2 regions of the Paenibacillus jepli genome follow, and region 2 is predicted to be linked to the other one. Evidence: riboswitches for the same ligand, from Rfam matches in the RefSeq annotation. Region 2 holds a riboswitch; the other holds the start of a gene.

Region 1 (7,676 bases), 1.0 Mb from region 2:
CAAGAGCAAAGTTGGCACCGGCGACCGGAGTGAGCGGATTCGGACCTACAACTACCCGCAGAGCCGTGTTACCGATCACCGCATCGGCCTGACCCTGCACAAGCTGGATACTGTCTTGAATGGGGATATGGATGAGATCGTCAACGCGCTGACGATCGCCGAGCAAGCGGAGCTGCTGGAGCAGGAGAACCTGGCTTAAGCATATGAATCTTTTAGCGTATTAAATATTTAGGTTTGGAGGGGAAGGTATGCAAGACGATCGAGCTGATGTTTCTGAGCTCGTCCATTCCGCCGAACTGACCTTAAGAGAAGCCTGCTTGCAGGCTTCTTCTCTTTTGGAGGCGGCAGGCGTGACAGAGCCGCGGGCCAATGCGGAGCTTCTGCTGCTGCACGTGCTCGGCATCGAGCGGGCGCAGCTGATGCGCGACTGGCGGGAGCCGATGCCGCTGGAGCACTGGGAGACGTGGCGGCAGCTGATCGCCCGCAAGGCGGCTGGCGAGCCGGTGCAGTATATTATCGGCGAGGGCTGGTTCTATGGCCGTGCCTTTGCGGTGACGCCGGCGGTGCTGATCCCGCGGCCGGAGACGGAGCTGCTCGTCGAGGCCGTGCTGGAGGCGGCCGACCGGCTGTGGCCGGCATCGAGCGGCAGCAGCGGCGCAGCTCTGACCGGTGCGGGAGATGCAGCTTCGGGCGGAGTCGGCGGTTTGTGCGGCGGGGCACCGGGAGCGCAGGGCACGGATGAAGCCGGAAGCGGACGAATCGATGACAGTACTCTCAACGGCACAGAGCCGCGCTTCGGAGCGGACGCAGACCCACGTGCGCTGACCGTGCTGGATATCGGTACCGGCAGCGGGGCGATCGCGCTGACGCTGGCAGCCGAGCGACCGGCTTGGCGGTTGTACGCATCCGATCTGTCGGCGGATGCGTTGGCAGTCGCCGGAGTCAATGCGGCATCGCTGGGTGTGGAGGAGCAGGTGACGTTCGTCCAGGGCGACCTGCTGGCGCCGTTCATGCAGGGTGGCGCGGCGGAGGGGTTATCTCCGGCGTTGGCCGGTCTGACAGCAGATATCGTCGTCTCGAACCCGCCATATATTCCCGCTGGCGATCTGCTGGAGCTGCAGCGGGAGGTGCGAGACTTTGAGCCGCATCTGGCGCTGGTCGGCGGCGATGACGGACTGGACCCCTACCGCCGGATGATAGGGCAGCTGAAGGGAATGTCCCGGCTGCCGCGCATCGTGGCGTTTGAGCTTGGAATGGGCCAGGCGCGGGAGGTCGCCCGGTTGCTGGAGGAAGCCTTCACCTGGCGCGAGGTACGGATCATCGAGGATTATGCGGGCATTGAGCGGCATGTGCTTGCGCTAAAATAAAAGGGGTTGGACGATTAGCGGATGGAGCCGTCTTCTTCGTGCAGCTCCATCCGCCCCGCCTCATGCTCCAACGAACCTTTTCTCCCTTACAGCAGCTCCGCCAGACTCGCCCCATGCTCCAACGCACCTTTTCTCCCTTACAGCAGCTCCCCCAGCCCCGCCCCATGCTCCAACGAACCTTTTCTCCCTTACAGCACCTCCACAGCCCCGCCGCCCGCTCCAACGCACCTTTTCTCCCTTACAGCAGCTCCGCCAGACCCGCCACACGCTCCAGCGAACCTTTTCTCCCTTACAGCAGCTCCGCCCGCTCCAACGAACCTGTGCTCCGCCCGTTCTCTGCTAGATTCGACCTGCCATTTACTTGAATCAGAGATTAATAGGTTTAGAGAGTGGATAGGCCGGACATACTGAGGAGCATAGACGTTCCGGAACGCAAGCTGACGCATCGACGGATGCGTACGAGAGGGGCTTGTGTGACATGGTTATCCGCAATCATACCCGTTTTTCTTATCGCGTATCGTACGGTTATCTGTTTGTTGTTCTGATGGTACTTATCATGAGCTGGGAAGGCCAGCGTATGGACGCAGCTGTGGTGCAGGGCTCGATCCCCGAGGAATCGATCCGCCTGCGTATCCTGGCCAACTCCGATGCTCCCCAGGATCAGGCGATCAAACGCCATGTCCGAGACGCCATTGTCGCTGAGATGGAGGCATGGGCGAGTGGCCCGCAGTCTATTAATGAGGCGCGCGCAACCATCCTGACGAACATGGATGTGCTGGAAGCCCGGATTGCCGAGGTGCTGGAGAGCCGCGGGTTTAACTACGGCTTCGAGGTCGAGCTGGGGACGGTGCCTTTCCCTACCAAAATGTACGGCAGCCAGGTATATCCGGCGGGCGATTATGAAGCGGTGCGGGTGACGCTCGGAGCAGGTATGGGGCAGAACTGGTGGTGTGTGCTGTTTCCGCCGCTGTGCTTCGTAGACGGAATTAGCGGTGAAGCAGTGGCAGCAGAGCCGACGGTCGCCGAAGCTACAGCGGGTGATAGTCCGGCAGAGCTGCCGGAGCTTGGTGAAGCGCCGGAGGTTCGGTTCTTCCTCTGGGATCTGATCCAGTCGATCATCGAATTCTTCCGCGGGCTGTTCAGCTGAGATAAAGCCTTTCCGATGCCGCTGCGGACAGAGTAGTTGCACATATATTGATAATGCTGCATAAGGCGACCAAAGCTCAACCAGGGGTAAAACGTTACTTGAATCCGCTCGAAAGGCGGGTATGATGGATGCTGATGGGCACTTCTGATGACGAATAACGGATCGTCTGTCCGTATGCAGGGGGCGGGCGTCTCCTGTGCTCGGCAGCTGCTAACATCACTGCGACACAACATGATATGGTATAATGGATGCGGCTGATGCCGATTCGACAAGTGCTGAAGGAATGAATCATGTGACCAAACGATGGCATGTATATTCGACTGAATATAAGAATGCAATAGATGGCGCCTCGGAATCATCTTCGATGTTCGGGAGCGCTGACACCCTGGCGAAGGACCAAACGTCGATCTCCGCCGAATCGGGACTGCAGGAAGCGGCGGCGCTGCTGCGCCGCGGCTTCCTGATCGCTTTTCCGACGGAGACGGTCTACGGTCTGGGGGCTGATGCCTCCAATGACAAGGCGGTAGCCCGTATCTTCGAGGCCAAGGGCAGGCCTGCCGATAATCCGCTGATCGTCCATATCGCCGAGCGGGAGCAGATGGCGCAGCTGACAGAGTCTTGCAGCGACCTGGAGGCTGAACTTATGGGGGCGTTCTGGCCGGGGCCGCTCACCCTGGTCCTGCCTGTCCGTCCCGGAGCGCTCTCGCCGCTCGTGACCGCAGGTCTGGATACAGTGGCCGTGCGGATGCCGGACCACCCGGTGGCGCTCCGGCTCATCGCCGCGGCGGGATGTCCGGTCGCGGCTCCCAGCGCCAACCGGTCCGGGCGGCCCAGTCCGACCCGGGCCGATCACGTGGCGGAGGATCTGGGCGGGCGGATCGACGGGCTCGTCGACGGCGGGCCGACGGGCATCGGATTGGAATCGACCGTCATCCAGGTGGTCGACGGCCGGATCGTCATCCTCCGGCCCGGTGGGGTCACTGCCGAAGCGCTCAGCCGCTTCGCCGAGGTGAGCCGGACGCCTGACAGGCGTGCGCCCCAGCTGCCCGTAACCGGCTCGTCTGACGGGAGTGCGCCGCAGCGGCCCGCGACGGGCTCGGCGGACGTCACTGCCGGGGGTCTCGCAGTCCCTCAGCGCGAGACCGCGTCATCCGCCGCAGTCGAGCCGGAGGCGCCCCGTTCTCCCGGCATGAAGTATGCTCATTATGCGCCGAGGGGCGAGATGCAGCTCGTGCAGGGTGCGGCTGTCCGGATGCAGGAGTATATCCAGTCCGCGATCGACGCGGCCCGGGCGCGGGGAACTGTCACCGGCGTGCTTACGTATGCGGAGCATGCTGCGGATTACCGCGCCGACGTCGTCCTGGCGATCGGTTCGCTAGTAGAGCTGGAGACGGCAGCGCAGGGCCTGTATGCCGCGCTGCGGGAGATGGACAGCAGCGGCGTGGAGCGCATCTGGGCGGAGGCGTGTCCGGCTGGCGGGATCGGCGACGCATTGATGAACCGTCTGGTCAAAGCCGCAGGCCACCGCGTTGTGGAAGTATAGCGCAAGCCAGAAGATGCGTGGACGAGAAATTTTCCCGCATGCCGCAGCTAGTCTGTTCCTGATCCTGTCAGTCCTAGTGCAGATCTCGTGAGCCCCCGTACAGAGCTGATAAGGCGACAGTCTTGCCGTCCAGCTCTGCATAACGCTAACAGGCTATATGCCCCAAGCGAGGCTTCCGTAAACGGCTCTGTGTCTCCATTGCCGCCAACTCAGTAAACGGTATTCTTCCTTTACCGACCCTCCCCGTTCCTCACACAGGGCTTGGTCATGTTTGCCGTCTTGTCCGCATATGCTGGATAACAAATGACGGATTGGACGTGGGGAGGACTGCCATCCATGATGGGTGAAGCTACCGTACCGGCAGGGCAGCTGATGACGATAGTGTTGATGGCCGTGGCGCTTGGGATGGATGCCTTCTCGCTGGGGATCGGGATCGGCCTGAAGGGGATCCGGCTGCGTCACGTGCTGAGGCTCAGCTGCGTGATCGCCTTGTTTCATGTGGCGATGCCCCTGCTGGGCATTCTGACGGGAAATTTTATGAGCGGCTTGCTCGGTCAAGTGGCGACTACAGCAGCGGGGGTTCTGCTATTCTTGCTGGGCGCGCATATGGTGTATCATTCGCTGCGTCCCGGCTCGGAGAGCAGCATCGATCACCGGTCGCTTTGGGGGACGCTGCTGCTGGGTCTTACGGTGAGTGTGGATTCTTTTTCGGTCGGCGTGTCACTGGGGATGTTCTCGGCGAACATGCTGCTGACCGTGCTGATGTTCGGCTTGTTCGGCGGTCTGATGTCGATCATTGGACTGTTGATCGGCCGCCGGGCGGGGGGCAGTTTGGGAGACTATGGCGAAGCGTGCGGCGGTATTATCCTGCTTGTATTCGGTCTGATGTTTTTATTCTGATCCGGATCTGGTGAAAATAAAGGGTACACTGGTGATAATGGAGAACTAGTATTATACATTGAACACATCTGTGTCTGCGCCGGCAGAAAGGAGAGTTGTGCCGTTGAAACGCATTTTATTCGTATGTACCGGCAACACCTGCCGCAGCCCGATGGCGGAAGCTTTGCTGCGCGATATGGCGGAGCGGGAAGGAATCGCGGTCGAGGTGCGGTCGGCGGGAGTGTCGACGGTAGACGGGCTGCCGATATCCGCGCATGCCTCCGAGACGCTGCGGCACCGTCAGATTAGTCACAATAAGAGCTCGCACGCGCTGACTGCCGAGGCGGTTAATTGGGCGGATCTGATCTTGACGATGACGGCCGGCCACAAGCGCCACCTGCTGGAGCGGTATCCGCAAGCCGTGGAGAAGAGCCACACGCTGAAGGAATATGTAGCCCGCGAGGAAGCGGTGCTGTCCGATATTGAAGAGCTGGAGCGTCTCTACACGGATCTGCATATGAAGCAGGCGCTTGGGGGACAGCTTACGGAGCAGGAGCGGGCGCGTCTGCTGGAGCTGGAAGCGCGGATCCCGAGCTTCGATATCGGTGATCCGTTCGGCGGCAGTCTGGCGCAGTACGAGATGACGGCGGAGGAGATTGCCGAAGCGGTCCAGAAGCTGCTGCGCAAGCTGAAGTAGCCGCTTGATTTTTGGATAGGGTTGCTATATAGTTAGGGTAACAATCAAGGATCCGGTGTAACTGGCGACGGAAGTGGGCAACCACGGGGGAGCATCGGAACATAGGGCCGGTCGCCTGGGCAAAGAGCAGCGTGCATTGCACGTCATGCTCTTTTTCGTCTTTTGAGGGTGATTCGGGTATAATGGGGAGAGCAAAACATAAGCACACGCTTCCGAAGTGAGTTTTCCTTCGGAAAACTAAGCATATGCTTTCGAAGCAGTTTTGCTTCGCAAAACTTAAGCACACGCTTCCGAAGTGAGTTTTCCTTCGGAAAACTTTTAGGAGGGTTCGTATGAAAATTGCAATCGGCGCTGACCATGCGGGGTACCGCTTGAAGGATGTCGTGATTCCTTTCCTGGAGTCGCTGGGGCACGAGGTGCAGGATTTCGGCTGCAGCTGCGAGCAATCGGTCGATTATCCCGACTATGCTCTCGAAGTATGCAACCAGGTGATCGAAGGGACAGCCGAGCGCGGGATTCTGATCTGCGGGACCGGTATCGGGATGTCCATCGCCGCCAACAAGATTCCCGGCATCCGCTGCGCCCTGACGCATGATCTGTTCTCCGCCAAAGCGACCCGCGAGCACAATGACACCAATGTGCTGGCTCTCGGCGAGCGCGTCATCGGACCTGGCGTAGCCCAGGAGATCATCAGGATCTGGCTGGAGACGCCGTTCTCCGAAGGTGAGCGGCATATCGGCCGCGTAGGTAAGGTCAAGGCGCTCGAAGACAAATATTCCTCGCATCCTTAAACGGGAGGCATGCTGAATGAATACGGAACTGCAGGCGATAACAGCCGATACGACAGCGACGGTGCGCGAGCTGGCCGAAGCGGCGGGGCTGCGCAGCGGCCAGCTGCTGGTTATCGGCGTCAGTACAAGCGAAGTGGCCGGTCGGCGGATCGGCACCTCAGGGACGCAGGAGATCGCGCAGGCGATCTATGAAGGCATCGAGGCGGTGCGCCGGGAACGGGGCTTCTACCCCGTCTACCAGTGCTGCGAGCATCTCAACCGGGCGCTCGTGCTGACGCGCGAGGCAGCGGAACGTTACCGGCTGGAGGAAGTAGCAGCCGTACCGATCCCGGGCGCAGGCGGCTCGATGGCGGCCTACTCGTACCGGATGCTAAATGATCCGGTGCTGGTCGATGCCGTACAAGCCGATGCCGGCATCGATATCGGCGATACGCTGATCGGCATGCATCTGCGCCGTGTTGCGGTCCCGCTGCGTCCTGCGATCCGCAGCATCGGAGCAGCTCACGTCACGATGGCGACGACGCGGCCGCGGCTGATCGGTGGTGCAAGGGCAGTATATACGCTGGACGGCCAGCCGGTGCTGGGGGAGGCCGAGTCCGCCCCCGAGCAGCGGGGCGGCACATGTGATTAGAGATTCAATCCATTACTATATTTGATGCCCGCGCGCCGCGGCCCGCACCGGACAGACCGGCCAGGGCCGGGCGGAGCCGGCATCCAGGGAGGATATTATTACTTATGGAACATCTGCGCAAACAGGATCCCGAATTGCTCGCGGCGCTTGGCCTGGAGCTGAAGCGTCAGCGCGACAACATCGAGTTGATCGCATCGGAGAATATCGTCAGTGAGGCCGTGCTCGAAGCCATGGGCTCTGTGCTGACCAACAAGTATGCCGAGGGCTATCCGGGCAAGCGTTTCTACGGCGGCTGCGAGCACGTCGACATCGCCGAGGACATCGCCCGCAACCGCGCCAAGGAGCTGTTCGGCGCCGAGCATGCCAACGTACAGCCGCACTCCGGCGCGCAAGCCAATATGGCAGTCTATCTGGCAACGCTCAATCCTGGCGACACCGTGCTGGGCATGAACCTGGCGCATGGCGGTCACCTGACGCACGGCAGCCCGGTCAACGCTTCCGGTCTGCTCTACAACTTCGTCGCATACGGCGTCGAAGAGGATACCTTTACGATCAATTACGACGAAGTCCGCAAGGCCGCGTTCAAGCATCGCCCCAAGATGATCGTGGCCGGCGCAAGTG
Region 2 (7,676 bases):
ACGCCAGCTCGCGGCAGCCCGCGGCTCTGGCCCACTCGGATCCTGCTTTCACCAGTGCCCGGGAGACGCCCTGACCGCGATGTCCCTCTGCCACATAGATGCCCTCGACAAAGCCAACCGGACTGCTGACGGCCCCCTCGACATAATCTTTTCTTAACGACAAATGAATAAATCCGATGCGTGCTTCACCAGCGACAGCAACAAGGACTTGATTGTTGTCAGAATGCAGCATCGCCGCGAACTCCGTCCGCAGTTCCTCTTTTTCACTGTCCGGCCATAGCAGGAAGGCCAGTTCGGCCACATCGCCGACGTGTGCTTCGGTTGCTTTTTCGATCTGCATGATGAACGCCACCTTTGAGTATAAAATCGACTTGTTCAGTTCTCTCTTGATTATGAAACATGCGTTCCGGAAAGGGAAGCGATTCTTTCGCACATAAGAGACGTGAGATGCGCTTGACATTCTGGCGCAATCACGACTATTATAGATACACAAGATCTTTTATTGTCTCAATAAAGGACTTAAAGAGTCTGTTAAATCCGCTAAGGAGGCAGGAAAATGACAATGAATACTTACGAATGTGCCATCGTCGGCGGCGGCCCCGCCGGTTTGAACGCTGCGCTTGTACTCGGCCGGGCCAGGCGGCGCGTAGCTCTGCTGGATAACAATCAGCCGCGCAATGCGGTGACGCATGCTTCTCACGGGTTTATTACCCGTGATGGTATCAAGCCTGAAGAGTTCCGCCGCATCGGTTATGAGGAAGTGCTGCGTTATCCGAGTGTAGAGCATCACGAGGAGGAGGTCATCCGCATCGGGCGGCTCGAAGATGGCTTCGAGCTGGAGACGGCAGCAGGCAAGCGGATTCGGGCGCGCAAGATCATCCTCTCGTCCGGGCTCAAAGAAGTGCTGCCCGAAATCGACGGGGCCCGCGAATATTATGGCAAGAGCCTGTTCAACTGCCCGTTCTGCGACGGCTGGGAGCTGCGCGATCAGCCGCTGGTCGCCCTCTCGGAGAACAGCGATCTCTTCCATAAGGCCAAGCTGCTCATGAACTGGAGCCGCGACCTTATCTTGTGCACCAACGGAAAAGGAACGGTAACGGAAGAGGAAAGAGAGCAGTTGGCGGCAAGGAACGTACGGGTTATCGACACGCCGGTTGCCGCATTTGCCGGTCAGGACGGACAACTGGAGGCGGTTGTCTTCACTGACGGCACGCGGATCGCCCGCACTGGCGGCTTCCTCTCCCCTGCCCAGGTGCCGCAGCTCGTGCTCCATGAATCTCTGGGATGCGAGAAGAATGAAATGGACGGTCTCGTCGTCGACGCGATGGGACGGACGACAGCATCCGGCGTCTACGCCGCAGGGGATGCTTCGTATGTTATGCCCTCCCAGTTGATCTTCGCCGCAGCCTCCGGCAGCCGCGCTGGCATCGGCGTCCATGCCGATCTGACTGAGGAAGACTGGCACAAGCAGTCTCAGGAGGCGTGAACGATGGCTCATGGTTGGAATGGGCCATCCCGTCCAGACGCAGCGCGCCAGTTCCAACAGCCCATCGATGAGCTGTTGGCGCTGCTGCAGCCCCGGCCGGGAGAGCGTATCCTCGACGCCGGGTGCGGTTCGGGGGATCTGACCGCCCGGATCGCCGCCTCCGGAGCAGCTGTGCAAGGCATCGACAGTTCGGCGGAAGCCATCGCCAGGGCCCGTGTGCAGCATCCGCAGCTGGATCTCCAGGTGTCGGACCTGACCAGTTACCGCAGTGCGCATCCCTATGATGCGGTTTTCTCCCACGCGGTCCTGCATTGGGTCGCAGACGCCGAAGCCGCCGCCGCTTCCATCCGACTGGCGCTCCGCCCGGGCGGCCGGTTCGTCGCCGAGTTCGCCGGGCAGGGCAACACTGCTGCGATCCTCACTGGGCTCGAACAGGTCTTGACGAGTCAAGGCTACGCGTGGGAAGGCCGCAACCCATGGTATCACCCCACCATTGGTCAGTACGCCAGCCTTCTCGAACGGATCGGCTTTCGCGTCACCTACGCCCAGCACACGGGGCATGCCAGACCGCTGCAAGGGGAAGACGGCCTGCAGAGATGGCTGGCCAGCTTTTCTTCAGTTCTGCTACCCGATCTTAGTCCTCCCGAGCAGGCTGCGATCATCCAGAACGTCGAAGATAGGCTCCGGCCCCAGCTTTACGACGGCGAGCGATGGATGATCGATATCAGTCGGCTGCGCATCTCTGCGGTTAGAGTTCGCTAGAGCCTGTATCTGCCACCAAAATAATCTCCACCCCCTCTTTCCAACTTTCCCCTTCTCTGCTAGAATAGATCAAACACCCTGCGGCAACTGGCGATGCGAGTGGAATCAACCACAAGGGAGCCTGCAGGTCCGACTATTCCGTTCGCCTGGGAAAAGTATCTGAACGCGGCTTCGTCTGATGACGAGCTTCGTACAGATGCTTTTTTTCGTTCTTGAAGCCTATTCTGAAGGAGGTCTTCCGCAATGACTGTCATTATGAAAGCCAAGGAAGCTGCTGATGAGGTGTACCGCCAGGTCAAGATGGAGGTTGGAGCATGCAAACAAAAAGGGATCTACCCCACGCTGGCCGTGCTGCTGGTGGAGGGTGATCCGGCATCGGCGTACTATGCCGCGGCCAAGCGGAAGGTAGCCGAGAGGCTGGGCATCAACTATGAGATGCACACCGCAAGCGCGGATGTAAGCGAGGATGAAGTGCTGAACATGCTCGAAGCCTGGAACGGGGACCCGAGGGTACATGGCATCCTGCTCGAGCTGCCCCTGCCTCCGCATCTCGCGGGCAGGCATCTGGAGAATGCTGTCTGTGCCGAGAAAGATATCGATGGAGTGAACCACTGGAACCAGCAGGCCACGAGGACAGGCGAGCCCGGACTGTACCCGGCAACCCCTCAAGCCTGCATCCGGCTGCTTAAGCATTATGGCTATACACTGGAGGGCAAAAATGTGACCCTGGTCGGCCGAGGCCAGACCGTCGGCATGCCGCTCTTCCATATGCTGCAGCACGAGCAGGCGACCGTAACCGTCTGTCACTCGCGGACCCCGGATCTTGCCTTTCACCTGGGACATGCCGACATCGCCTTTGTCGCCGTAGGGCGTCCCGATACGGTCAAGGGATCGATGGTGCATGATGGCTTGGCTGTCATCGATGCCGGCATCCATGAGACAGAGGACGGGCGAATCGTCGGCGATGTCTCGTCCGAGGCGCGCGACCGCGCCGCCGCATTATCCCCCGTGCCTGGCGGTGTCGGCACCTTGACGACCGCTATCCTGTTCGAGAATTTGATGACAGCTGTCAGGACACAATTTGAGGAGGCGTGGAAATGACGGAGCAGCTTACCTGGGATCATCCGACCCGCACGTTCCTGGAGCGTGCCGCCAGTGCCGAGCCGACGCCGGGCGGCGGCAGCGTCGCTTCCCTGGCTGCGGCGCTCGCCGCAGCCATGACCTCGATGGCCGCCCGGCTGTCTCAGGGCGACAAGTACGCCGAGCATCGCGGCCAGACCGATGAAGCGATCCGGCTGCTGCAGACGTTGACGGCTTCCTGTGAGCGTCTGATGCATGCGGATATTACAGCCTTTGACGGCTACATGGCAGCGCTGCGGCTGCCCAAGGAGACAGCGGAAGACAAGCTCGCCCGCCGGCAAGCCCTCGACAAGGCTACCGAGGAGGCAATCGAGGTACCGCTGCAGCTGGTCCGGCTATGCGGGGATGGCATCCGCTGTACGCAACGCCTTGCTGCGATCTGCAACCCGCATGTCATCTCCGACCTCGGGATCGGCGCCATCCTCTTCGACGCGGCCGCCCAGTCTGCCGGACTAACGGTGGAGATCAATCTCGCCGCGCTTCGCGACCAAGCCGTCAAGACGCGCTATGCCAAAAGCCTCGCCGCCCAGATCCGCGAGATCGCCGATCTGAAAAGCGAGGCCCTGGAGATCACGCGCACGCGAATCGGGTCGTAGTGGAGCTAGAAGGCGCCAAAGCGGCTGCCCGCGGCGACGTTCTTGGGGGAGATCCGCTCGATTGCCGCGAGGTCGTCTGCCGACAGCTCGACCTGCAGGGCGCCGAGATTTTCTTCTACACGCTCCAGCCGCTTGGTGCCGGGGATCGGTACGACGCCTTCGCCCTGGGCCAGCAGCCAAGCAAGCGCCAGTTGGGCAGGCGTGCACCGTTTCCGTGCCGCCATCTCCTCGATCAGGCCGACGACTTCGATATTTTTGTAGAAATTGTCACCCTGGAACCGGGGGAAATGGTGACGGTAATCGTCCGCCGGCAGATCCTCCGGCTTCTTGATCTGGCCGGTCAGGAAGCCTCTGCCGAGCGGACTGTAAGGCACCAGGCCGATGCCCAGTTCCCGGAGCACGGGCAGCACCTCATCCTCCAGCTCACGGCTCCATAATGAATACTCGGTCTGCACAGCCGAGATCGGATGTATCGCGTGGGCACGACGGATCGTCTCGGGCGGCGCCTCGGACAATCCGATATAACGTACTTTTCCCTGCTGTACGAGATCGGCCAGCGTCCCCACCGTCTCTTCAATCGGCGTGTTCGGATCGGGCCGGTGCTGGTAATACAGATCGATATAGTCCGTGCCGAGACTGTACAGACTGGCATCGACCGATTTTTTGATATAAGCGGGATCGCCTTTCGGCCCCTGTCCGTGCGTAATGCCGAACTTGGTAGCGATGATGGCATTCTCCCGTTTTCCTTTGAATGCGCGTCCCACCAGCTTTTCGTTGCCGCCAAATCGCCCTGCCGTGAAATCCCCGTACAGATCGGCTGTATCGAAGAGCGTCACCCCCAGATCAAGTGCCCCATGAATCGTGCGGACGGATCGATCATCGTCTGGCATCATCATCGTCCCTAACCCCAGCGCGGATACTTCCAGTCCTTGACGTCCCAGCTGTCGTGTCTGCATGTTGTACAACCTCCTCGTATTGTATGTGTTGGACCCGCAAGAAAAGTCTACCCGACAGCGGGATGCCCAGCCACTCCAAGGTTATACTAGTAGCCAGATTACCAGGATACGACCCGGCACCGGCTATCGTGCTGGCGTGTACAGACACATATGCACCCGCTCGGTATCGGAGGCGCTGGACCAGGATTGAACATCAAAAACCTTCGGCGCTTCCGCTGCTGGATGCTGCACCATCACCCGGCTGACTTTCGGAATCCCGATATCATAACGGAGCCACAGCTCGGCAAACGAGGGACTTTCCCGGATGAGCTCGGCCACAACGGTTTCATACCAGAGATCGCCTGAATGCTGATCAACATACGTCCGAAATACCGACACGGCAAATTGCGCAAACACCTCCCAGTCCACAATCCGCTCGCGCAGACCTGGATGGGTGAACAGCAGGTTGATGAAAATGCGCTGCTCCGGCGGCAATTCACCAAAGTCAATTAGCCATTCGGCAACCCCGCGGTTCCAGACCAGCAGCTCGGTGCGGTCATTGGTAATGAAGGCAGGATAGGGAAAGGCATCGACCGTGCTCTGCAGCTTGTCCTGATGGACACCACCCGGGGTGGCACCCTCCTTCCCTTCACTGGGGTCCCACAGCTGGTACAAGTGTGCGCTCTCCTCCGTAGTCAGCTGAAGCGCCTTTGCCAGACTCCGTATGACCTCCACTGAAGCCGTGACGGACCGGCCTTGTTCAAGCCAGGTGTAGTAGGTGACGCTCACCCCTGCCAACATAGCCACCTCTTCTCTCCGCAGACCGGGCGTACGCCGTTGACTGCGGACCGGCGCGATGCCGGCTGACTCCGGTTTCAAGCGTTCCCTTCGCGATTTCAGATATTCACCCAGCTTTTTCGCTTTGCTGGTCGCAGCACTCATTTTTTCAACCACCTGCCTTCAAGTCTTTAAATATATAGGCTTTGAAGCCTTCACCCCTATAATGCTGGGTAATACCCATAACGCGCCTCCTCGCCACACTTGCATTATGATAAACTGATCTCATATGGGTATACTACAACATTAAGTTATCCGGTGCGACCGGACAAGCATGTGGGGAGGAGATTGGAGATGGACTGGATGTCAGCGATCGTAGAGGAGAAGATTCAGGAGGCGATGCGCAAGGGGGACTTTGACCGGCTGCCGGGCGCAGGCAAGCCGCTGAAGCTGGACGACGACGCGGCTGTCCCGCAGGAGCTGCGCGCAAGCTACAAGCTGCTCAAAAATGCCGGCGTACTCCCCGAGGAAATGCAGCTTCGCAAAGATATGGTCTCGCTGGAGCAGCTCCTCGCCTGCTGCCGGGATGACAGCGAGCGCGTGAAGCTGGACCGCGAGCTCTCGCTGAAACGGATGCGCTACCAGTCGCTGATGGAATCGCGGGGCTGGCAGACCGCCGCCGCTTTCGGTCCTTACGAGGAGAAGATCAGGCAGCGTCTGACTGAGCAGGAGCAAGACAAGGGCTAAGCTCCTTTCTACAGAGCACAAGCTGTACCGTGAAGCTCCCGCTCAATCCTTGTACGGATCAAACTCGTCCGCACCAGCCATGCATACGCCGATCGGCTTCAACACATGCAGCACCTCGATCGTCTCGCTATGGGCATCCAGTACTTCCTGCAGCTTGCAGTAGACAAACGGACTCTCGTCGGTACCGGCTCCCCTCAGCTCGACGCCGAAAGCGCGTACCGCCGATTCCATCTGCTCAGGTGTGATCTCGCCGCCGCTGCGGCTGCGGGTCTTCCAGTTCATCTTGCCCGCAGCCCGTGTCCGGCTCATGATCCGTCCGGCGCCATGCACCGTGCTGTAGTATGCATCGCGGTTCTCGGCGGTGTCCTGGCCCCGCACGATCACGGAGATATCGCCCATGCTGCCGCCGATGAAGCCCGTCTGCCCCGGCGCTGACGGCGTGGCGCCTTTGCGGACGACAACCGTTTCTCTGCCATCATGGGTTTCTTTCCAGGCGAAATTGTGATGGTTGTGCACTGTCAGGTCAGTGTCAGCGTCCAGGATCGACAGCACCGTCCGCATCACTTCGTCCCGGCCCGCATACGCATACCGGCCTGCCAGCTTCATCGCCCGATAGTACATGTCGCCCAGCTCGCTGCTCAGATCGAGCAGCACCGGCGGCTGATCCATCTGCTCTCCCGGCGCTTTGCCCAGAAATTCCCGCCCTGCCGCCAGATTGATAAACCCGCTTGCTGTTTTGTGACCGAAGCCCCGGCTGCCGAAGTGATTGGCCACCCATAGCCTGCCAGTCTCTGCTTCCTCGAACAGATCCACAAAATGATTGCCGCTTCCCACCGTACCTAATTGATTCTGCGCCAGCGTCTTCAGCTTGTCATGCTCCTGCTTGCCTACCGCTTTGTAGACATCCCAGTCCGGGTCATCGAACAGGTCGTGATCGACCTTCTCTTGATTGACCCTTCCCACGCCAAATGAAACCTTGCGGGCAATCGCATCCATGATCTGAGGCAGCTTCGGCTTGATATCCGCCGCCATCCGAGAGGTGCGGACCGCTTTGTTGCCGCAGGCGATGTCGTAGCCGACGCCTGAAGGCGAGATCTGGCCGTCGTAGACGACAACGCCGCCGATCGGCTGGCTGTAGCCTTTGTGATGATCCGCCATCAGCAGCGTTTGGACGACATTGCCGGTAGCCGCGCATGTTTGTGCCTGTGACAGCGCGCTGTCCTCGGGATGGCC

Evidence for each region. A riboswitch is a leader RNA that binds a small molecule or an ion and turns the genes downstream of it on or off. The one in region 2 is predicted to bind ZMP and ZTP.
Region 1: another riboswitch for ZMP and ZTP. It lies ahead of rpiB (ribose 5-phosphate isomerase B); the one in region 2 lies ahead of ABC336_RS22560 (bifunctional 5,10-methylenetetrahydrofolate dehydrogenase/5,10-methenyltetrahydrofolate cyclohydrolase).

The regions. Positions count from the first base shown of each region.
Region 1 covers NZ_JBDFMD010000001.1:4,266,339-4,274,014, forward strand. Annotated here, with positions in the region: gene prfA (peptide chain release factor 1) at 1-199, shown strand, start outside; gene ABC336_RS18495 (N5-glutamine methyltransferase family protein) at 249-1,367, shown strand; gene spoIIR (stage II sporulation protein R) at 1,846-2,514, shown strand; gene ABC336_RS18505 (L-threonylcarbamoyladenylate synthase) at 2,879-4,057, shown strand; gene ABC336_RS18510 (manganese efflux pump MntP) at 4,397-4,957, shown strand; gene ABC336_RS18515 (low molecular weight protein arginine phosphatase) at 5,061-5,633, shown strand; ZMP/ZTP riboswitch at 5,681-5,761, shown strand; gene rpiB (ribose 5-phosphate isomerase B) at 5,966-6,424, shown strand; gene ABC336_RS18525 (TIGR01440 family protein) at 6,441-7,055, shown strand; gene ABC336_RS18530 (serine hydroxymethyltransferase) at 7,160-7,676, shown strand, end outside.
Region 2 covers NZ_JBDFMD010000001.1:5,288,689-5,296,364, reverse strand. Annotated here, with positions in the region: gene aac(6') (aminoglycoside 6'-N-acetyltransferase) at 1-340, opposite strand, end outside; gene ABC336_RS22570 (NAD(P)/FAD-dependent oxidoreductase) at 557-1,486, shown strand; gene ABC336_RS22565 (class I SAM-dependent methyltransferase) at 1,490-2,248, shown strand; ZMP/ZTP riboswitch at 2,323-2,407, shown strand; gene ABC336_RS22560 (bifunctional 5,10-methylenetetrahydrofolate dehydrogenase/5,10-methenyltetrahydrofolate cyclohydrolase) at 2,492-3,349, shown strand; gene ABC336_RS22555 (cyclodeaminase/cyclohydrolase family protein) at 3,346-3,984, shown strand; gene ABC336_RS22550 (aldo/keto reductase) at 3,990-4,940, opposite strand; gene ABC336_RS22545 (helix-turn-helix transcriptional regulator) at 5,064-5,861, opposite strand; gene ABC336_RS22540 (DnaJ family domain-containing protein) at 6,051-6,443, shown strand; gene ABC336_RS22535 (RtcB family protein) at 6,486-7,676, opposite strand, start outside.